Regions from separate parts of the Kitasatospora sp. NEAU-CNBT7 genome, predicted to be linked through region 1. Evidence: riboswitches for the same ligand, from Rfam matches in the RefSeq annotation. Region 1 holds a riboswitch; each other region holds the start of a gene.
What was found. A riboswitch is a leader RNA that binds a small molecule or an ion and turns the genes downstream of it on or off. The one in region 1 is predicted to bind cyclic di-AMP.

Region 1 (5,423 bases):
CCGAGGTCCCACAGCGCGGGGGCGCCGGCCGGCTCGTCCTCCGCCAGCCGCCAGCCGTCGGCGAGCCGGACCAGGGCCAGCCGCCGGGTCAGCGTCGCCGGATGGTCGTCCAGCCCGGCCAGCCGGTGGTCGAGCTCGGCGGTGACGGTGATCCGGTCCGCCTCCGGCGGCGGCTCGGTGAAGCCGGTCAGCCGGTAGGCCAGCGCGGCGAACGGCACCTGCGCCAGCCGGTCCAGCGCGGCCTGCTGGGCCGGCTGCGCGGCGGGCGCGGTGCCGGCCGCGAGCGCGGCCCGGTCCAGCCCGAGCAGTGCCTGCGCCCGGCGCGCGAGCAGGTCCTCGACCACCGGGCGCAGCGGTGCGGCGCCCGGCGCGACGGCCGCCGCGGGCCGGGCGGCCGGCCGCAGCAGCGGCAGCGAGAGCTGGGCCAGGCCGCCGGCCGCGAGCAGCAGCGCGGTGCGCCGGGACAGCACGGGCCGCCCGTCCCCGGACCCCGGGGGCAGGTTGGTCACCAGCTGTTCCGGCTCGCCGCTCAGACCCGTACCACCCCGGAGACGGGCATCGCGTTGACGCTCTCGTAGCGGACCCGGGCGCCCGGGTACGGCGCGTGCACGACCACGCCGCCGCCGGCGTACATGCCGACGTGGTGCATGTCGTTGTAGAAGATCACGAGGTCTCCGGGCCGTGCTTCGCCGAGGCTGATCCGCTGCCCCGCGAAGGCCTGCGCCTGCGAGGTGCGGGGCAGGGTCACTCCGGCCTGCCGCCAGCTCCAGTACATCAGACCGGAGCAGTCGAACGTACGGGGACCGGTCGACCCGTACACGTACGGCGATCCGATCTTGCTCACGGCGGCGGCCAGCGCGGCGGCGGCCCGGCCGGAGGAGGGCGGCTGGTCGCCGAGGTCGATCCGGTCGGTCCCGCGGGTGGCGCGCTGTTCGGCGGCGCGGGCGTCGTCGGCGACCATCCTGGCCCGCTCGGCGGAGCCGAGGCCGTTCAGCAGCCGCTGGGCCTTGGCGAGCCGGCCGCGGACCTCCGACCTGCTCTGGGCCAGCGCGCGCCGGACCTCCTCCAGTTCGGCGAGCTTGGCGCCGACCTCGGAGCGGCGCTGGTCGAGCCGGCGCTGGCGGTCGAGCACCAGGCGCAGGGTGTCGTTCTGCCGCTGGGCGGCCTGGTCCAGCGCCCTGGCCCCGGCCAGGTACGCGTCGGGGTCGGAGTCGAGCATCAGCCGGACGCCGGGGTCCATCCCGCCGGCCCGGTACTCGGCACCCGCCAGGGCGGCGAGGTCCTGCCGGAGCCGGTTGAGGTCCTCCTGGCCGGTGGCGACCTGGCTCTGCAGGACCGAGGTCTCGTTCTGCAGCCGCTGCTGGTACTCCTGGGCGGCCTCGAACTTCTGGCTGGCCTGCTCGGCCTCGTCGTAGAGCCGGTCGACCTGGGCCTTGACGTCCTGTTTGGCGACCGGCTCGGCGGGCGGCCCGGGCAGCGCCCGGGCGCTGCCGGCGACCGTCACGCCGAGGGCGGTGGTGGTCGCGGCCGTGACGGCCAGCGCGCGGGCGAGCCGCCGGACGCCCGGCAGGTGGGGACGGCGGTGCACGGTCATGCGGCGGCGACTCCCGTTCCTCGGGCCGGGCCACCGCCGCCGCCCCGGGCGGGGGCGGCCGTCCTCGCGGAGGTCCGGGGGCAGACGTTAGCGAGTCACGGCGATCTAGTCCAAACCCCTCCAGTAGCGAATATTTGACCACTAATCGGACACCTGGCCCAAGGCCGCGAAGCCTCGCAGGCCCGGGGCACAACGCCGCCGGCCCGGCGCTCACGGGGAGCGCCGGGCCGGCGGACGAAGGGTGCGGACCGCGTCAGGGGCGGACGATCGCGTTGATCGGGCTCATGGTCGCCGTCTCGTAGCGCACCACGGCACCGGTGTGCGGGGCGTGGATGACCTGGCCGTTGCCCACGTACAGCGCGACGTGGCTGGCGCTGCTGTTGTAGATGATCAGGTCGCCCGGCTGGGCGTTGGCGATGTTGGTGCCGACGTTGGTCCCGGCGCTGCGCTGCTCCTGCGAGGTCCGCGGCAGCGACACACCGGCCTGCGCGTAGGCCCACTTCATCAGGCCCGAGCAGTCGAAGCTGTCGGGGCCGGCCGCGCCGTAGGAGTACGGCGTGCCGAGCTTGGACTGGGCGGCCGCGATGGCGGCGGCGGCGTGCGAGCCGGCCGGCACGTTGACGGCCACGTCGGTGCGGGCCGCGTCGCGGGAGGCCCGCTCGGTGCTCTGACCGCCGGTCGCCTTGGCCTTCGCGTCGGCGGCGGCCTTGGCCTCGGCCGCGGCGAGCTCGTCGCGCTCCTTCTGGGTGAGCGAGTCGAGCAGGTTGCGGGCCTGGGCCAGCTTGCCCTGGATCTCCTCCTTGTCGGCCTTCAGCCGCTGGGTGGTGGAGTCCAGCTCGGCGAGCTTCTGCTCGGCCTCGGCCTTCTGCTGGTCGAGCTTGGCCTGCTCGCCCTTGAAGGACTTCAGCACGTCGGCCTGGGAGCTGCCGACCTGGTTCATCGCCCCGGCCTGGCCGAGGAAGGAGTCCGGGCTGGCCGACAGCATCAGCTGCACGGTCTGCGGGATCCCGCCGGTGCGGTACTGCTCGGCGGCGATCTCACCCAGGCTGCCCTGAATGGTGCTCACCTCGGCCTGCTGCCGCGCGACCTGGTCCTGGAGCTGGGAGACCTGCTTCTGCAGCCCCTGCTCCTTCTCGACCGCGGCGTTGTACTCCTCGGTCTTGACCTCGGCCTGCTCGTTGAGCGTGTCGACCTGCTGCTTGACCTGGTCCTTGCTGGGGGCCGGGTCGGCGTGCGCGCCGGCCTGCGAGGACAGGGCCACCGCGGTGGCGGCGGCAGCCGTCAGGATCGAGACACGGGCCCGGCCGGCAGGCTTGGGACGACGATGGGACGCCACGAAGGCGGACTCCTTCTCCCTCACACCGCCTACCGGGTGAGCTGACGGGTTCGGGCCGGAAGAGACGCCCTACGACGCCTCACCGGCCACCCGTCCGGCACGCGGACCTCCGCGCGCCGCCGTGGCGGCCGACCTGGCGCCGATTCACCCCGAGGAACGTGGTTCCCCGGCTCCGATCGACAGCGACCCCCGTCAGGGGCTTCCCCGTGGGCAGTCGAACTGCCCAGCTGCGTCTCGGACTCGGCGGCGACCACCGTTGCCACCCGGGTTGGATGGACGACTGGGCGGCGGTCCGTGGGATGACCCTAGTAACCCATCCGTGATCCGTTCAAATCGTTGTCAGAAAAAAGTCGTAATTCTGGCTAAGTTCGATTGTGATTACGACCGACAGTGACGGGACATCTACGCTCGGCCGATAAGTATTACGAATATGGCCGGATAATGGGACACCCGGACGTGTCGGAGATCACAGCGCGATCTCGACCCGTCCGGGCGTCCATGGAGAGCTGCAGCGGCGTCAGTTCATCCCGAGTGACACCGAATGTCCGATATGGGACAGGGTGTCAGACCCGGCGGATCGTCTTGATCGGCATCGCGTCGGCCTTCATCACCTTCACCACGTCACCGGTGTGCGGGGCGTGCACCACCAGGCCGTTGCCGATGTACATCCCGACGTGGTGCGCGTCGCTGTGGTAGATGACCAGGTCGCCGGGCTGGGCGTTGGCGATGTTGGTGCCGACGTTGACGCCGACCGTGGCCTGGCTCTGCGAGGTGCGCGGCAGCGAGACGCCGGCCTTGGCGTAGGCCCAGACCATCAGGCCGGAGCAGTCGAAGCTGCTCGGGCCGGTGGCGCCCCAGACGTACGGCGAACCCTGCTTGCTCATCGCGGCGGCGACCGCGGCCGCGGCGTAACCGCTCGCCGGGGGAAGGTTGCTGAGGTCGAACCGGGAGTCGCTGCGGGAGGCCTTGTCACCGAGCACGGCGGCCCGGTCGGCGGCGCTCAGCTGGCTGAGCAGCTTCTGCGCGTCCTGGAGCTTCGACTGCACCTCGGCCTTGGCGTCGTTCAGCGCCTGGGTGGAGCGGTCCAGCTCGGCGAGGACGGTCGCGGCCTCCTGCTTCTGCTGGTCCAGCCGGCGCTGCTGGTCCTTCAGCGACTTCAGGGTGTCCGCCTGGGTGCTGGCGGCCTGCTCGAAGCTGGAGGCCTGGGCGAGGTAGCCGTCCGGGTCCGCGGAGAGCATCAGCTGCATCGACGGGTCGACACCGCCGGAGCGGTACTCCTGCCCGGCCACCGCGGCCAGCCCGGAGGCCAGCTCGGTCATCTGGCCCTGGCCGCGGGCGACCTGGTCCTGGAGCTGGTCGGCCTGCTTGCGCAGCTGGTCGGCCCGCTCCTTGGCGCCGTTGTAGCGCTCGGCGGCCTGCTCCTGCTCGTCGAGCAGCTTGTCGACCTGCGCCTTGACCTCGTCCTTGTTCGGCTTGGCGGGCGCCGCGTGGGCGCTGACCTGGGCGGACAGGGCGACCGCGGTCGCTGCGGCAGCGGTCAGCACGGTCACCCGCGCACGGCTCGGCTGCTTAGGACGGCGGTGGGAGGCCAAGGGGGTAGCTCCTTCTTCCTGCTGGACTCACCCGAACGAGCGAAAGTCCGGAATATAGGTTTGACGCCAGACCCTAGTGAAGATCAAGCTCCGGCGCCACTCCCCTATCGGAACGAACTTCCTACCCGCCAGGGCCGTTCACGCCGCCGACACATCCTGGCCACGCACGGGTGACGGCCGCTCAGCCCGATTGACGCCCGGCAGCCCCCGGACACCCGACCGGCGGGCCCCCGGGCACCCGCCCGGCGAGATCCCGGGCACCCGACCGGCGTCCCCGCCCGCCCGCCGGGAGGGGACGCTACGCCCGGGCCAGCCGGTTCAGCAGCAGCACCGAGGCCACCGGGCGTGCGCCGGCCTTGCGCACGCCCTCCGCGACCTCCTTGTCGGTGGACACCACCACCACCGGACGCCCCTGCGGCTCCGCCCGGACCAGACGGCGGATCAGCTCGTCCGCGGTCTCCCCGGTCCGACTGAACCGCACCCGCACCCCCCGCGGCGGCGCCATCATCACCGGCACGTCCAGGTCCTGCCCGTCGAACACGCAGGTCACCTCGGCCTGGGTGCGCTGCGCCAGCATCGCCAGCCCGCCGAGCAGCCGCATCCGCTGCTGCTCCAGCGGCAGCGCCGGGTAGCCGGACTTGGTCACGTTGTAGCCGTCCACCACCAGGTGGACCTGCGGGATCGCCAGCAGCTGGTCCAGCAGCGCCGGGTCGTCCTCGGCCAGCCCGCGCCTGGCCACGTCGTTCGGCGAGGCGGAGACCGGGGCCACCGCGTCCACCAGGTCCGCCGGGCGCAGCTGCGCGACCGGCAGCGCCAGCTCCCGCTGCAGGCCCTGCGCGGACTGCAGCACGGTGTCCAGCAGCAGCCGCAGCCGCATGTCCTCCACGCTGCGGCCCTCGCG
Region 2 (5,423 bases), on a different contig from region 1:
ACCAGCAGCGCGGTGATGAAGCCCTCCATCCGCAGTTCCTCGGTCGCCTCGGCGGCCTCCCGGGTCAGCGAGTGCTCCAGGCCGTCGGCGACCGCGCCGAGATCGGGCAGGCCGTCGGCGTGCTCCCGGAACGCGCCCAGCAGCACCGAGACGGCGGCCACCGCAGGCAGCCCCTTGCCCCGGACGTCCGCGATCAGCGCCCGCACCCCGAACGGGGTCCGCTGCAGCGCGTACGCGTCACCGCCGATCAGTGCGTCGGTGTGGGCGGCGCGGTAGCGGGCGGCCACCTCCAGCCGGCCGACCCTGGCCGGCGGTGCGGGCAGCACCGCGCGCTGGGCGGTCTCCGCCACCGAGCGGACCGCCTGCAGACGGCGGCCGTGCCGGGCCACCACCCGGTTGACCCAGATCCCGATCAGGGCGGCGAACGCGGTGTTGGCCAGCTCCAGGTAGCCGGCGGTGGTGCCGACCGAACCGTCCAGCACGGTCAGCACCAGGATCCCGACCAGGACGGCGGCGCCGACCGCGACGGTGTCGCGCAGTGACAGCAGCGCCCCGGCGAGCACCGAGGCGGCCGCCACCATCGGGTCGCCCCAGTAGTCGGCGGGGGAGAGCGAGTCCCAGACCAGGCCCGCGACCACCAGCGCCCACGGGGCCGCCCGCACGTAGCGGGGCCACTGCGTGGAAGTCGACGCCATGGGCGATCACGATCCCCCGTCCGGTGGGCCATCTGCCCCGACTCTAGCCGCCGGGCGCCCGGCCCACCCGGTGGCGGCACGCCAGGGGCCGTCGGGCCGTTCCCGCCGGGGTCCGGCGCCGGGAGCCCGTCCGGAGCCTCGGTGGATCGCCCGATTCCACCCGGTACGAGGGCTGCTGTCCGGCGTGACCGGCCGGGCCGCCGCGCATGGGGGGCACCCTCTCCGCCCCGGGGCCGGTGGAGCCGGCGGGGCCGCACGCCGATCCGCCGCGGACGGTCGGACAGGCCCGGGGACCGGCCCGGTCCGGGTACGGCGAACGGCCCGGGGACGGGAGGTCTCCGGGCCGTCACGCACGTCTTCGGGGGTGAGGGCGTCGGGTCCGGCTCCTCAGCCCTCCTCGACGACCGGCCTGCGGTGGTTCAGGCGCTGCTGGTCGGCCGCGTCGCCGGTCCGCGCCTCGGTGCGCCGGGTGCGGTCGAGGTAGTCACGGACGATCAGCTCGACCGCGTCCTGCGGATTCCTCGTGCCGGACTGGAGCATCACCTCGATCGCGAGATCGGCGTCGAGGGTGATGGTGACCTTGGCCATGGCGGGCGCTCCTCGGAGTCGACTCGCCGTAGCCTAGGCCGCCGCCCCCGGAACCTGGAAGGTCTCCGAGGGCTGCGGCCCGGTGGATCCCCGATCAGATCCGGCCGGCGAAGTCCGGCGCGTAGTCGGCGATGGTCTCGACCCGGACACCCGCACGCGGGTTGGCGGCCTCGACGTACTTGCCGTCACCCACGTACAGGGCGACGTGGTAGACGCCCGAGTTGCTGCCGTTGTTGGACCAGAACAGCAGGTCGCCCGGCTGGAGGGAGTCGAGCGAGACCCGGGTGGTGGTGTCCGCCTGGTCGGCGGCGACGCGCGGCAGCGAGACGCCGGCCTGACGGTACGCGGCCTGGGTCAGGCCGGAGCAGTCCCAGCCGCCGTCGCTGCTGCCGCCGTAGACGTAGGCCTGGCCGACCTTGGACAGCGCGAAGTTGATCGCGGCGGCCTTGGAGCCGGTCGCCTGGGTGGCGGCGGCGGGCTTGGCGGCGGTGGCCGCGGCCGGGGCGGCGGTGGCCGGCTTCGGCGCGGCGGCCGGGGCGGCCGGCGCGGCGGTGGCGGTGTCGTCGCCCAGGCTCAGGTGCTGGCCCGGGTAGATGACGTCGGCGCCCTCGGTGAGGACCGACTTGTTCAGCTCGTAGAGCTTCTCCCAGCCGCCCTGGACGTGGTTCTTCTCGGCGATCTGGGACAGCCAGTCACCGGCCCGGACGGTGTAGTCGTGGGCGCCCTGGTGGCCGTTCCACTGCTTGCCGTCCCACTGCTTGCCCGCCCACTGGTGGGTGTCCTGCTGGGGGGCGGCCTGCTGCGCGGCCGGCTTCGGCGCGGCGGCGGGCTTCGGGGCGGCGGCCGGGGCGGCCGGCTTGGCGGCGGTGGCGGCCGGGGCGCTCGCGGCGGCACCGGTGTTGATCTGCGGGGCCTCGCCGCCCTTGGTCAGACCGGCCTGGACCGAGCAGACCGGCCAGGCGCCGGGGCCCTGGGAGGCGAGCACCTTCTCGGCGACGGCGATCTGCTGGTCCTTGGTGGCCAGGTCGGCGCGGGCGGCGTACGAGGTACCGCCGAAGGCGGCCCAGGTGCTGGAGGTGAACTGCAGACCGCCGTAGAAGCCGTTGCCGGTGTTGATGCTCCAGTTGCCGGAGGACTCGCACTGGGCGACCTTGTCCCAGGTGGCGACGGAGGCGGCGGAGGCCGAACCGGCGGTCAGGCAGGGGATGGTGAGACCGATGCCGACCACACCGGTGGTGGCGATGATGCGACGGGCACGCTTGGAGGCGCTGATGGGCAGCATGAAGACGCGTTCCTCTCCCACGCCTACGAGGTGAGCTGTCGGATTCGGGCTGGAGTTGCCCGGCCGCGCTGAGCACGGCTTCACCCCAAGCCCGGTCCTGGTACTGGCGTACCGCTTCCGGGCGACCTACCTGGTTCCCCCGCTCCTGCCGCGGTGCGTTTTCGGCACTGCCAGCGCACCCGGCGGCAGGACTCGGCGTTCCGGGTGGCTGGGTCCGTGTGACCACGAACGTGGGAGGACATTAGGCAGAGATAAGTTGAAACCGCAAATATGTGTGAGCGTCGTCACATCGCCCGCGCATGGCCTTCATGATCGATAAACCTCGCCCGGACCGTTCATAATCGCTCGCTTTCGCGCAAAAGCCTTTAACGGATGGGGACTTGCCTATGCTGCAGTCGACAGGGCCGGACCTGCGGCCCGGGAGGGACGACCGACCGTGGAGCCAGAGCAGAGACCGCCGCAGCCGCCGGGCGAGGGCGGGGAGCAGCCGGCCCCCGCCCGCCGGCCCCATTCGCACCGCGGCGCGCCCAAGCGGCCCGCCGGGAGCAGCCGCCGTGCGCTGCTGATCTGGGGGGCCGTCGGCATCGTCGCCGCGGTCGCGGGCGAGGAGGCGGTCCGGCAGAGTCCGGTCGGGGCCCGCCGCCCCGGCCCCGGCCGGACCGCCGCCCCGCCTACCGCGAGCGGACACCAGCACGGCACCCCGTCGCCCGCGGCCTCGGCGCCGCCGCCCTCCGAACAGCCGCCGCCGACCGTCGCCGAGGGCGGCCGCCGCTGGTCCGACCCGGCCGGCTGGGGCGGCAGCGTCCCCGGCCCGAAGAGCGCGGTGCGGATCACCGACCAGGTGCTGCTGGACACCGACGCCACCGTCGGGTCCCTGGTGATCGAGCCGGCCGGCTCGCTGGTCTTCGCCAAGGACAAGAACCTCACGCTCAGCTCGGCGGGCAACATCGAGGTCCGCGGCACCCTGAGTGCGTCCCCCGCCGACGCGGTGGTGCACACGGTCAGGTTCCCCGGGGTCGACGAGCGCCGTTTCCAGGGCGGCGGCATGACCGTCGTCGACACCGACACCGGCCTGTGGGTGACCGGCGCCGGCTACCTGCGGCTGGACGGCGCCGCCCGGACCGCCTGGGTCCGGGCCGCCGGTGCGCTCAAGGCCGGCGACACCAGCATCACCCTCGCGGCCGCCCCCGCCGGCTGGCAGGTGGGCGACGAACTGGCCGTCACCCCGACCGCCGCCCCCGACAGCGGTGACGACTTCTCCGCCCAGTACGACCTGCGCACGGTCCGTCAGGTCAAGGGCGCGACGGTCGTCCTTGACGGTCCGTTGAAGTACGCCCACCCCCGGGTCGCGGTCGGCGCGGGCGTCACCGTCGGCGCCGAGGTCCTCAACCTGACCCGCAACGTCCGGGTCGAGGGCACCGAACAGGGCCGGGCCCACATCCACCTCACCAGTTCCCGCCGCGCGGACGTCCGGCACGCCGCGCTGCGCTGGCTCGGCCCGCGCACCAACGGCAAGGAGCAGTGGAACGGAAAGCCCGTCACCGACCCGGTGCTCGGCCGGTACGGGCTGCACTTCCACATGCTCGCCGACGCGTCCCGGGGGACCGTGGTGCAGGGCGTGGTGGTCCGCGACGCGGGCAACCACGCCTTCGTCCCGCACATGAGCCACGGCGTCACCTTCCGCAGCTGCATCAGCCACAACACCTGGGAGGACGCCTACTGGTGGGACGGCCCGCAGGACACCCGCACCCCGCAGGGCCCCTCCGACGACATCGTCTACGACTCCTGCGTCGCCTCCCGGACGGTCTTCGAGCCCAACCCGCGCGGCTACCGGCTGACCGGTTTCAGCCTCGGCGCGGGCAGCGGCAGCAAGGCGACCGGCTGCGTGGCGGTCGGCGTGCAGGGCGCCACCGGCGCCTCCGGCTACGAGTGGCCGGAGACCAGCGAGGGGGTGTGGACCTTCGAACGCTGCCTGGCGCACAACAACCTGGAGAACGGCATCTTCGTCTGGCTCAACGCCCAGCACCACCACACGGTCGGTCAGTTCGTCGCGTACCACAACGGCGGCTGGGGCATCGAGCACGGCGCCTACCTGAACGACTTCGACTACACCTCGAGCGTGCTGTACGGCAACGCGGCCGGCGGCATCGCCGTGCACGCGCTCGGCCGGGACAAGGGCACCGTCTTCGACGGGCTGCTGATCGACGCGGCCGGCCAGTCCGACTACGCGGTCTCCACCCTCAAGCACCAGCTGGCCGGTGTGCCGGTGACGATCAGCCGCTGCCGGATGACCGGTTACCGCAAGGCCGGGGTCGCCTTCCGGGCCACCACCGACGGGCAGCCGGACGACATCCAGGTGCTGGACTGCTCGTTCAGCGGCAACGAGGTGTGGCTCGACCCCGAGTCGCCGACCCCCAAGCGGATCGTGCTGCGCAAGGCCGGGGACGCCCAGGCGGTCGAGCTGAACAAGTCCCAGGGCGTCGCCGCGGCCCCGGCATGGAACGCCTCCACCACCCCGGCCGACGTCCCGGACGGCCCGCGCCAGCCCGTCACCCCGTCCGTCCGGCTCGCCGACGCGGCCGTGCCGACCACCCGGGTGACCTGATCCCGGCCGTCACCGACGCAACCGGCCTCGGCCCCCACGCGGGGGCCGAGGCCGGTCGATGTCGCGGGTCGCGCGGGGGCTCAGCCCTCCGGCTGCTCCTCGGCGTGCTCCTCCTCGAGCGGCGCCGGGGCGGGCAGCTGCGCGAGGTAGCTGCCGGCGATCAGCTGACCGACGGTCGGGTAGGCGCCCAGCGGGGCGGCGCTCGGGCAGCCGGTCTCCTCGGCGGCCGCGGCCAGCAGCTCCGGGTCGGCCT
Region 3 (5,423 bases), on a different contig from region 1:
CGACGACCAGGAGCAGGAGATCGGCGTGCGCTGCATCGCCGTCGCGGTACCCGGCGCGCCGACCCCGACCGCCCTGTCGGTGTCCGGGCCGGAGGCGCGGATCAGGGCGCTGGAGGCGGCGGCCGGCAGTGCCGCCCTGGTACCGGTGATGCGTCAGATCGCCCTGCGGCTCGGGCAGGTACTCGCCCCCTGACGGCCCGTCCGAGGGCCGCCCGGGGCCGGCCGGGCCGGGCTCAGCCGGGCCGGACCGCGGTGGCCGTGAGCACGTAGACCGCCAGGTCGGGCTCGGTACCGGCCTCACGGAACAGCCGGGGCGCGGCGGCCATCCTGGGGTCCGCCCGTACCGCCTCCAGCGCGGCCAGGTCCCGCCACAGGCTCTGCACCCGCCAGTGCCGGTCCGGCCCGCGCAGCAGTTCCGTCCGCAGCAGCCCGTCGGGCAGCTCGGCGGTGACCAGGGTCCGGTACGACGCCACGAACCCGGCCTCCCGGTCCTCGGCGATCCGGCCGCTCACCTCGCTCAGCACCTGCTCGGACACCCGTGCCTCCTCCGCTCTCGTTCCGCCATCGGTCGCTACTGTGAGTATCGGCCAGAGGACGGACGGCGGAGGGGTACGACATGTCCGAGAGCGCGGGCCGGCGGGCGGCGGGCAGGTCGGCCGCGGTGCTGCTGGCCCTGTCCGGGGCCCTGGGGGCCTTGGGGGCCTTGGGGGCCGTCCCGGCCGTCCCGGTGGCGGACGGCGCGGACCTGCGGGTGGTCCGGCTCGACCCGGACCCGGCGCCGCCCGGCGGCAGCACCGCCCTGCACGGCTTCGTCGCCAACGGCGGTCCGGACCGCACCGCCTCGGCGTTCACCGTCCTGGCCGAGCTGCCGCCCGGTTTCGCCTTCGAGGGCCCGTACTTCCCGGAGTCCTGCACCACCGGGCCCGGCGTGCGCCTGCTGCGCTGCACCTTCCCGGCGGGGCTGCCCGCCGGGCGCAGCGCGACCGTGCTGGCACCGGTCCGGGTGGCACGCGAGGTGCCCCCCGGCACACGGGCCGAGGGGCACCTGCTGGTGACCGGTGCCGACGACCGCGACGCTGCGGACGACGGCACCCCGTTCACGCTGAGCGTGTCACCGTGACGGTCAGCGGTAGACCCGCACGTAGTCCGCGGCGAACGTGATCGGCGCGGTGCCGGTGGGCGCCGGGTGGTACTGGCCGGCGCTCAGCGACAGGTTGAGGATCAGGTACGCGGACCAGTTGGCGCCGACGCCGGTGTTGTCGGAGAACACCTTCACGCCGTTGACGTACCAGTCGACCGAGTTGGCGCCGTAGTAGGTGCCGATGGTGACCCACTTGTCCTTGGCCACGGCGTTGGCGTCGGTGTAGTACTTCGAGCCGGACTTGACGTGGTTGGTCAGCTCCAGCAGGTTCGGGTTGTCGGGGTGGTACTCGAAGGAGTCGATCTCCCCGTTGCCGTTCTTCCAGGTCCACAGGGCCGGCCAGGCGCCGCCGCCGGAGGGCAGCTTGACCCGGGTCTCGGCGTAGTCGCCGGTCTTCACCTGGAAGCCCTCGCCGGAGTACTCGGTGGTGAGCAGCCCGGTGTCCCAGGACTGCTTGCCGTTCTCCAGCTTGTTGGCGCCCGGCTTGGCGGTGAAGGTGGCGACGCCGCCGGAGACGCTGACCCCGTTCTTGCTCAGCCAGTCGAGCTTGTTGTCGTCCGGGTTGTGGTTGCCGTACTTGTACGAGCTGCTCTTGTCGGTGGTCCAGCGGGTGGTGTTGAGGCTGTCGAACTCGTCGGACCAGGTCAGCGCCTTGCCGGGGACCGGTGATCCGGTGCCGGGCGCCGGGGTGGGGGCCGGCGTCGGCGTCGGGGTCGGCGTCGGGGTGGGGGTGGGCGTCGGGGTGGGCGTCGGGGCCGGCGCGGGGGTGGCCGAGCCGCCGACGGTCAGCGTCTGCGAGGGCAGGTTGTGCCAGGCGTTGGCGGAGTCCTGCCAGAACCCGAACTGGGTGTAGGTGCCGGCCGGCAGGGTGCGGGCGGCGCTGGTGAAGGTGACACCGGCCGGGCAGATCTGCACGTTGCTCGCGTTGCCGGGGAAGTCCAGGTTGTGGCCGGCCGCGTCACGGACGCCGACACCGAGCGTCTTGGCGGTGAAGCACGCGGAGGAGTGCACCGTGAGCGTCGCCTTGGCGGCGGTGTCGGCCGCCATGGCGGTCGGGGAGAGCCTGTCCTGGGTCACCGTGGGGGTGGCGGCCGAGGCCTGGCCGACCAGCGGGACGCCGGCGAGGACGGTCGCGCCGGCGAGCAGGCCGAGGCGGGCCGGGGTGGGCGAAAGTCGCATGGGGGATCCTCTGCGACGCCTGCGAGGTTAGCTGTCGGGTTCGGGCACGAGGCTGCCCGGCCGCCGGTGGGGAGCGGCTTCACCCCTGGGCGCGTCTGCAGAGTCCCGCCGGGTCCGCGACGCCGGGCTCAGCCGACGCGACTCTGCACATGCGCCCCAGCCGTGCGCCCGGCTCCGGTGGGAGCGGGGGCGCGACGGCAACAAACCTGGTTCCCCCGCTCCTGTCCAGGAGGTGATCGGGTGACCGCCGTCGGGTGGACAGGACTCGGCGTCCCGACCGCGGGTCTGCCCAGCCGGGCATCCCGTGCAGGCTAGGCAGATGGGTCGTGCACCGACAACGAGACGTCCCTCACAGGCCCGCCCGGCCACCGCACCGGCCGCCGTCCCGGTCACTGCGGCAGCCACTGCGGCCGCGGCCCCGGCCGTGCGGTCACCAGAACCGGGGCTGCCCGGGGATGCTCTCCAGGTCCGCCAGCACCAGCTCGCGGTCCTCCGGCCCGGCGATCTCCTCGGCGGCGGCCAGCGCCTGCTCGGTCCAGGCGCGGGCCTGCTCCGGCTCGCCCGCCACCGCCGCCGCGCGGGCCAGCGCCTCGTACGCGAAGGCCAGGTCCCAGTCGCCGATCCCGTGCTCCCGGCAGAGCTCCAGTGCGCGCCGGGCGTGGTGCAGGGCGGGTTCCGCCCGGCCCAGCACGGCGTACACCCGGGAGCACTGCCACTCCCCGCGGCCGAGGTTGACCGGCGCGCCGACCTGCCCCCAGTGGTACCGCGAGGCGTGCGCCATGTGCACCATCCGGTCGTCGTCGGCCGCGGAGCGGTCCTCCTGCTCCAGCAGCCGCCAGACGCCGTTGAACAGGTCCACCGCGAGCTGCCGCTCGTCGCCCGCGTCGACCGCCCGTACTGATTCGCCCATGACCGTGCCGATCCCTTCCTCGATCAGATGATCCGTCCGGTGGACGGCCCCGCGCAGCCGGTCGAGCCGCGCCTGCAGCCGCCGCCGGTGCCCGGCCAGCACCCGCTGCACCAGCTCGGCCTCGCCGCCCGCGGCCAGGCACTCGCCGACCTGCTCCAGCGGCAGGTCGACCGCGCGCAGCGCCCGTACCAGGCGCGCCGCCGGCACCTGCCCGGCCCGGTAGTACCGGTAGCCGGTGTCCGGGTCCACCTCGGCGGGGCGCAGCAGGCCGACCCGGTCGTAGTGGCGCAGCGCCTTGGCGGTCAGGCCGGTGCGGCGCGCCATCGCGCCGATGGTGAGCAGGTGCTCGCTCTGGTCCGTCACGCCGACGAATCTAGGACCTTCCCCCGCGGGAACCTCAAGCCGCCGGCCGCCGGCGGTCCGCTAGGTTGGGGGGTGCGGCCGGAGCACCGGCCGCGGCCGCCGCGACCGTTCCCAGGAGCACCCGAGATGACCGCGCCACTGCCTGGCTTCGCCGGACGCACCTACCTGTTCGACGTCGACAACGGTGCCGCCTTCCGCAACTCCTACTCCGCCGACGGGACCAGGCTGCGCTGGGAGGGCCTCGGCGAGTCGGCCGGCCAGTGGGAGGACGTCCGGCTGCACGTCGCCGAGGTCGGCCCGCAGGTGTACTTCGTCAGCTGGACCGAGCAGAGCGGCATCACGGTCAGCCATGTGATGGACCTCACCACGCTCACCGTCCGGGTCTTCTGGACGTACGAGGGCGAGGGCGGCCGCGTCGGCGAGCTGCACACCGGGAAGCTGCAGCCGGTCGGCTGAGCCTCAGCCGGCCCGCAGGCGCCCCGAGAGCCACTCCAGCGCGGGCGGCAGCAGCGTGCTCCAGGTCCGGAAGTTGTGCCCGCCCTCGGGCACCGTCGCGGTCGCCAGGGAGAGCGGCGCGCGGGCCGCGGCGGCGAACGCCCGGGTGTCCGCGGCGTAGTCCCCGTCCCCCCGCTCGGCCCCGGCCAGCAGCACCGCCACCCCGGGCGGCGGCAGGTTGCGCAGCCGCCACAGCAGGTCGGCCTCGTCGCGGCGGCGGGCGCTCCCGCGGAACAGGTCCCCGGTGGACGGGTCCTCGGCCGCCCGGTAGTAGCCGGACATCGAGACCGCGCTGGGGAAGACCTCCGGGTGGCGCATCGCCAGCTTGAGCGCGCAGTACCCGCCGGTGGAGTTGCCCATCACGGCCCAGGCCTGCGGCAGCGCCGAGACCCGGTACCCGGCCGTGATCGCCCGGGGGACGTCCCGGGTGAAGTAGGTCTCCGCCTGCGCGCCGCCGGGGACGTCCTCGCACTCGGTGTCGGCGGGCATCGCCGGGGACGGCCGCAGCAGGACCAGGACGGCCGGCTGCATCCGGCCGTCCTGGGTGAGGCGCAGCGCCGTGCCCGGGTAGTTGAGCCGGGTGATCAGGTTCCGGGCGTCGCCGGGGAAGCCCGTGAGCACCACCACCGCGGGGAAGCGGCGGTCCGCGTAGCCGGGCCGGAAGTACTGCGGCGGCAGGTAGACGTAGCCTTCGGTGCTCAGCCCGGACAGCGGGCCGGCGATCCGCACGCGCTGGATCTCGCCCGCCGCGGCCGGCTGCCGCGCCACCGGGCCGCCGCCGCGCACCGGCTCGCGGCCGAGCAGCCGGACCCCGCCGTCCCCGGCCGCGGGGACCACGGTGACCGGGCCCGGGCCGCCCGTGCCGAGCAGGTCGTCCCAGCTGCCGTAGAAGGAGAAGTAGTCGTTGGCGGCGAGGGCGAGCGCGCCGAGCAGGGCCAGCTGGGCGGCCAGCAGCACGCCGATCCGGCCGAGCACGGCGGGCGCGCCCGGGCGGGCCAGCCGGGGCCAGCACGCCACCGTCGCGGCGAGCACCAGCACCGCGAGGACGGCGGCGGCCGCCAGTACCTTGTGACTCGTCAGGCCCATCGCTGCACGCTGCTCCCTCGGTCCGGTGCACGGTGGCGGTCGGCGTCCCGGCGGTCGGGCGCGGGCGTCAGGTCGGGTCGGTGGCGCGCCCGGGTGCTGTTCTGGCGTGCCGGGGCGGCGGCCGGTCCCGGCGGCGGCTGCCGAGCCGGTTGCCGATCCACGCCAGCGCGGCGGCCACCAGGACGAACAGACCGAGCATCAGGGTGCAGGCGCCGGCCACCCGTCCGTACCCGCCGGGCAGGTGCGGGT
Region 4 (5,423 bases), on a different contig from region 1:
CCTGGTCGGCCGGGGCCCGGCGGAACAGCAGCCGGCCCGCCAGGAAGCCCAGCCCGGCGGTGAGTACCGTGCCCGCGGCGAAGGCCAGCATCGCGGAGCCCACCAGACCCGCCGGGCGCGCCCCGGCGAGCATGGTGAACAGCGCGGCGGGCATGGCCACATGGAAGACGAACCGCCCGAGCACCGTCTCGGCCTGCTCCCCGAGCAGGCCGGTCCGGGCGATCAGCAGGCCGACGGCGGTGAGGACCCAGATCGGGGCGAAACCGGCGAGCAGGGACTGCATGGAACCTCGGCTGGGATCGTTCGGGCACGGGCCGTCGGCAGCAGTCTGCCAGGCCCGTGCCCGGTGCTCCGGTGCGGGGTTCGGGTGGGGCCGGCCGGGGCCGGGCCCCGGCCGGTCAGGGGAGGGTGAGCACCTGTCCGGGGTGGATCAGGTCGGGGTTGGTGCCGACCGTGGGGGAGTTGTGGTCGTAGAGGTGCTGCCAGCCGCCCAGGGTCAGGTTGTTGGAGATGGTGGAGAGGGTGTCGCCCGGGGCGACGGTGTAGGTGGTCGCGGGCGCCGGGGTGGTGGCGGCGGCGGGCGTGGTGGTGGCGGCCGCCGCGGCCGGGTCCGGGGTGGCCGGCTGGCCGCCGGTGGCGGGTGCGGTGGTGCCGGAGGCGCCCGGCACCGGCAGGCCCGTGCCGGGGGAGGTGGTGGCGTCCGGGCTGGGGGAGGTGGTGGGTGCGGCGGTGCCGGTGCCGGGCGCCGGGGTGGTGCCCGGGTCCGGGGTCGGGGCCGGGGTGACCGGGGCGGCCGTGGTGGGGTCGACCGGGGTGGTGCCGGGCGCCGTGGCGCCGGGCAGGTCGGTCGGCAGGCCGCCGGGCTGGGCGGGGGCGGCGGGCGGCAGCTCGCCGGTGGTCCCGGTGGTCCCGGTGGTCCCGGGGACGGCGGGGGTCGCGGAGGGCTCCAGGTACGGCAGGACGAAGTGCGGGACGTACCCGCCGTCGCCCCGGACCGGGGTGGAGGCGTCGAGGCTGGGCACGGCCGGGTCGGCGGCGGGCGGGGTGTCGGCCACCGGGGCGGGCAGGCCGGCCGCCGGGCCGCAGGTCGGCCACAGGCTGGAGCCGCGGGCCGCGAGCAGCCGCTCGGCCACGATGATCTGCTCCTGCGGGGTGGCGTGGTCGGGCTGCGCGGCGAACTCGTCGCCGCCGTACGCGGCCCAGGTCCGCAGGGTCAGGCCGAGGCCGCCGTAGGTGCCGGTGCCGGGGTTGCCGTGCCAGTCCCCGTCGGTCTGGCACTGGGCGACCGCCTGCCAGGTGTCCGGCGTCACGGCCGGTGCCGCGTGCGCGCCGGTCGCGGTGAGCAGCGGGAGCGCGAGGCCGACCCCGGCGACGCCGGCGGCCGCGACGGCGCGGTCGGCCTGGGTGGGACGGCGGTGACGCCCGGAACCCGAAAACACCATCAGTTATCCCTCTCCGCACGCCTGCGAGGTGAGCTGTCGGGTTCGGGCCGGGAGGTGGCCCGGCCGCGCTGGGCGCGGCTTCACCCCGAGCCGATGGGGGTCGGCGCAATAACCTGGGTCCCCCGCCCCTGCCCAGGGTGTCCGGTCGTCCCGGTGGCGCGGTGGGCAGGGTTGGGCGTGCCGCGTTCCGGGCGCCCGCAGCGGCGGGCTGCCTGGGAGATTAGAGGGATCAACAGCTCAATAACAAGCCTGCATACCGAGCATCACACAATCATCACGGTTGACTTGGGGGCTGCGGTCGGGAACCGCATGCGGCGCGTGCCGGAACCGTCCGCGACCTGCACCGGAGGTTCGGTGACGCACGGTCGGGCGGCCCTGCCCGGAGCCCGCCGGAACGGTCGGGACATGTGTCCGCCCGGAGCCCGGGTCGCGGTCGGTCGCCCCGGCGCGAGCGCCCGCCGGGGCACGGGGAGGGCGCGGCGGCCCTCCGCGCGCCCCTGCGTCAGTTCCCGGCCTGGGCCGGGCCGTCCGGCCGCTTCCCGGCGTAGGGCTGCTTGAGCTTGCGCCAGACGGTCTCCAGGGCCTGGATGTCCGTCTCGTCCAGGAGTCCGCCGAACACCGGCCGGAGGATCTCCCGGCGGGCCGCGTCCGCCTCGGCGAAGGTCCGCCGGCCGTGCTCGGTCAGGGCGATCCGCACCGAACGGGCGTCGGAGGGGGAGGGGCTGCGGGCGACCAGGCCGCGGGCGGCGAGCGCGTCCACCACCCGGGAGACCTGGCTGCGGCTGAGCATGGTGCGGGCGCCGAGGTCCGAGGCGGCCACCGGCTCGGCCTGGCCGTTGAGCCAGAGCATCACCTCGAACCAGGACAGCGGCAGGCCGTGGGTGCGGGTCAGCTCGCGGTCCACGTGCGCGGCCAGCGTGGTGCCCGCCCAGACCAGGCCGTAGAAGGCGTGGTCCTGGTCGGACAGGGGCCCCAGGGAGAGCTCGGCGCGCGTCATGACCGCATCGTACTTCCTTGCGTGTGCGCGCACACAGTATTAGTGTGTGTGTACACGCAAGTCACTGTGCCGACCGACCCGAACGAGGTACCGCCATGTCCAGCACCGCCCCCCGCGACGCCGCCAACGCCGCCACGCCGAACCGGACCGTCCTGATCACCGGCTGCTCCTCCGGCATCGGCCTGGCCGCGGCCGTCGCCGCCGCCCGGGCCGGCTGGCTGGTGGTCGCCACCATGCGGGACCTCACCCGCTCCGGCGCCCTGGAGCGGGCCGCCGCCGAGGCCGGCGTGGCCGACCTGGTCCAGGTACGGCAGCTGGACGTGACCGACCCCGCGTCGGTGGCCGCCTGCGTCGCCGGTGTGATCACCGAGCACGGGCGGCTGGACGCGGTGGTCAACAACGCGGGCGCCGGCCACCTCGGCACCATCGAGCAGGAGGCCGTCGCGGACGTCCGCGCGGTGATGGAGGTGAACTTCTTCGGCGTCGTGGAGGTCACCCGCGCCGCGCTGCCCCACCTGCGGGCCTCCGGCGGCCGCCTGATCGCGGTGAGCAGCGTCGGCGGCGTGGTCGGCCAGCCGTTCAACGAGGCGTACTGCGCGGCCAAGTTCGCCGTCGAGGGCTTCCTGGAGTCGCTCGCCCCGGTGGCCGCCTCCCAGGGCGTCGCCGTGACCCTGGTCGAGCCCGGTGCCGTGGCCAGCGAGTTCGTGGCCAACGTCGGCGTCGACCTCGAGGCCGCGCTCGGCGCCGCCGGCCCGTACGCCCCGGCCCTCAAGGGCTACCTCGACCGCACCATGGCCGCCTTCGCCAACGGCGCGCAGTCCGCCGAGGGCGCCGCCGCCACCATCGTCGAGGCGCTCGGCGCTGACCGTCCGGCGCTGCGGGTGCAGACCTCCGAGGCCGCCCGGGCCTTCGTCGGGCTCAAGCTGGCCGACCTCGACGGGTCCGCCGTGCTCGGCGCGACCAGCACCTGGATCGCCTGACTCCCCACCGCCGCCGGGGGCCGCTCAGCCCCCGGCGCCGGCGGGCGCCGGTTCGGGCCCGGGCCGGTCGCGCTCGATCTCGCTCTCCCGGACCAGCCACAGGGCCAGCACGGCGCCGACGAAGCTGAGCACCGCGCCCATCCACAGCACCGTGTTCAGGCCGGACAGGAACCCGGCCCGGGCGGCGTCCACCACCGCGCCGCGGACCGGCTCCGGGAACGCCGCCACCGCCTCGTCGAGCGCGCCCGAGGAGGCCGCCTCGACCAGCTGCCGCGGCCGCCCGCCCTCGGCGGCCGGGGTCCCGGCGGCCAGCTCGCGGACCCGCTCGGTGCCGCGGCCGACGAACACCGCGCCCCAGACCGCGATGCCCACCGCGATGCCGACCTGCCGGAAGGTGTCGTTGATGCCGGCGGCCATCCCGCTGCGCTCCTTGGGGACCACGCTCACCGCCACGTCCGCGATCACCGGGTTGATCAGGCCGACCCCCGCGCCCGCCACCACGAAGCCGCTCAGCAGGGTGGACCAGCTGTCGCCGGCCTGGATGTCGCCCATCAGCAGCAGCCCCGTGCCGACCGCCGCGAGCCCGGTCCCGAGCAGCAGCCGGGCCTGCACCCGGGACAGCAGCGCCCCGGCGACCGGCGCCACCAGGAAGCTGAGCGCGGTGATCGGCAGGTACCGCACGCCGGCCGCGAACGGCGACAGGCCGAGGTAGTTCTGCAGGTACAGGGTCAGGTACAGGAACAGCGCGAACAGCGAGCCGGAGACCGCGAACGCGGCCAGCTGCACCCCGGTGAACGCCCCGCGCCGGAACAGCGTCAGCGGCAGCATCGGCTCCGCCACCCGCAGCTCGACCACCACGAACGCGGCCATCAGCAGCGCCGCGCCGACGAACAGCGAGACGATCAGGGCGCTGCCCCAGCCCTCCGCGTTGCCCCGGACCAGCGCCAGGACCAGCAGGAACAGCGAGAGCGAGAAGGTCACCACGCCCGCCCAGTCGATCCGGGTGGCGTTGGGGTCGCGGCTCTCGCGCAGCTTCAGGAAGGTGACCAGCAGCGCCGCCGCCCCGATCGGCAGGTTGAGGTAGAAGATCGACTCCCAGCCCAGCCAGTCGGTCAGCGCGCCGCCGACCAGCGGGCCGACCGCCACCGCGACCCCGATGGTGGCCCCGTACAGGCCCATCGCCGTGCCGCGCTCCCGTCCGGCCGGGAACTCCTGGGCGACCAGGGCCAGCGACACCGCGAACATCACCGCGCCGCCGACGCCCTGCAGCGCCCGGGAGAGGTTGAGGAACGTCGGGTTGGGGGCCAGGGCGCACAGCAGCGAGGCCACCGAGAAGATCACCAGACCGGCCGCGAAGGTCCGCCGCCGCCCGAGCCGGTCGGCCAGCGAGCCGGCCGTCAGCACCAGCGCGGCCAGCGTCAGCGCGTACGCGTCGAACACCCACTGCAGGTCGGTGAAGCTGGCCCCCAGGTCACGGCGGATCGACGGCAGCGCCACGTTCACGACGGTGATGTCCAGCAGGAGCATGAAGGTCGCCACCGAGACGGCGATCAGGGTCCACCACTTGCGTTCCACGGAAAGCCCCGCTCCTCGTCCCGACCGTCGTGTTGTCCGACCGTCGTCCCGACCGGCCGGGTCGGGTCGCCCCGGTGTCCGGCCGTCACCCGGGTCCGGGTGCCGCCGGGTCCGGTGGCCGCCTCTGCAAGATCCGACGGTACGCACCGGCGCGCGCGCCGGGCGCGGGACACGAGCGGGCCGCGGGGTGATTCCGCCGCCCGCGCGGCCGCCCGGCCGGCCGCGGAACCGCCGGTCCCCGGGACTGCGGGGCGACCGGCGCCCGGACGGGCCAGTATGGGAGGAAGGCCGGGCGGGTGACCCGACGGCCCGGATCGAGGTGGTTGCGTGGACACGTCAGGGCCGGCGTCCCCGCGGCCCGGACGCGATGGCGCCGAGCCGGCGGCCGAGGACGGCCTCGACGCCCTGGCCCGGATCCTGCGCCGGGCC

Region 2: another riboswitch for cyclic di-AMP. It lies ahead of AC2TEW_RS08480 (transglycosylase family protein); the one in region 1 lies ahead of AC2TEW_RS34340 (C40 family peptidase).
Region 3: another riboswitch for cyclic di-AMP. It lies ahead of AC2TEW_RS06895 (glycoside hydrolase family 16 protein); the one in region 1 lies ahead of AC2TEW_RS34340 (C40 family peptidase).
Region 4: another riboswitch for cyclic di-AMP. It lies ahead of AC2TEW_RS08820 (LysM peptidoglycan-binding domain-containing protein); the one in region 1 lies ahead of AC2TEW_RS34340 (C40 family peptidase).

What each region holds. Positions count from the first base shown of each region.
Region 1 is NZ_JBXQQB010000042.1:26,161-31,583, forward strand. It holds gene AC2TEW_RS34330 (hypothetical protein) at 1-509, opposite strand, end outside; gene AC2TEW_RS34335 (C40 family peptidase) at 530-1,594, opposite strand; gene AC2TEW_RS34340 (C40 family peptidase) at 1,848-2,930, opposite strand; cyclic di-AMP (ydaO/yuaA leader) riboswitch at 2,941-3,125, opposite strand; gene AC2TEW_RS34345 (C40 family peptidase) at 3,494-4,522, opposite strand; gene AC2TEW_RS34350 (NYN domain-containing protein) at 4,821-5,423, opposite strand, start outside.
Region 2 is NZ_JBXQQB010000005.1:12,763-18,185, reverse strand. It holds gene AC2TEW_RS08490 (PP2C family protein-serine/threonine phosphatase) at 1-695, opposite strand, end outside; gene AC2TEW_RS08485 (hypothetical protein) at 1,083-1,283, opposite strand; gene AC2TEW_RS08480 (transglycosylase family protein) at 1,378-2,565, opposite strand; cyclic di-AMP (ydaO/yuaA leader) riboswitch at 2,573-2,742, opposite strand; gene AC2TEW_RS08475 (G8 domain-containing protein) at 3,002-5,170, shown strand; gene AC2TEW_RS08470 (sirohydrochlorin chelatase) at 5,251-5,423, opposite strand, start outside.
Region 3 is NZ_JBXQQB010000004.1:34,672-40,094, forward strand. It holds gene AC2TEW_RS06880 (IclR family transcriptional regulator) at 1-193, shown strand, start outside; gene AC2TEW_RS06885 (antibiotic biosynthesis monooxygenase) at 234-536, opposite strand; gene AC2TEW_RS06890 (hypothetical protein) at 617-1,120, shown strand; gene AC2TEW_RS06895 (glycoside hydrolase family 16 protein) at 1,124-2,320, opposite strand; cyclic di-AMP (ydaO/yuaA leader) riboswitch at 2,346-2,427, opposite strand; gene AC2TEW_RS06900 (MerR family transcriptional regulator) at 2,751-3,593, opposite strand; gene AC2TEW_RS06905 (phenolic acid decarboxylase) at 3,720-4,049, shown strand; gene AC2TEW_RS06910 (alpha/beta hydrolase) at 4,053-5,174, opposite strand; gene AC2TEW_RS06915 (Pr6Pr family membrane protein) at 5,242-5,423, opposite strand, start outside.
Region 4 is NZ_JBXQQB010000005.1:88,913-94,335, reverse strand. It holds gene AC2TEW_RS08825 (AEC family transporter) at 1-283, opposite strand, end outside; gene AC2TEW_RS08820 (LysM peptidoglycan-binding domain-containing protein) at 399-1,442, opposite strand; cyclic di-AMP (ydaO/yuaA leader) riboswitch at 1,447-1,599, opposite strand; gene AC2TEW_RS08815 (MarR family winged helix-turn-helix transcriptional regulator) at 1,945-2,439, opposite strand; gene AC2TEW_RS08810 (SDR family NAD(P)-dependent oxidoreductase) at 2,535-3,419, shown strand; gene AC2TEW_RS08805 (MFS transporter) at 3,444-4,994, opposite strand; gene AC2TEW_RS08800 (SpoIIE family protein phosphatase) at 5,322-5,423, shown strand, end outside.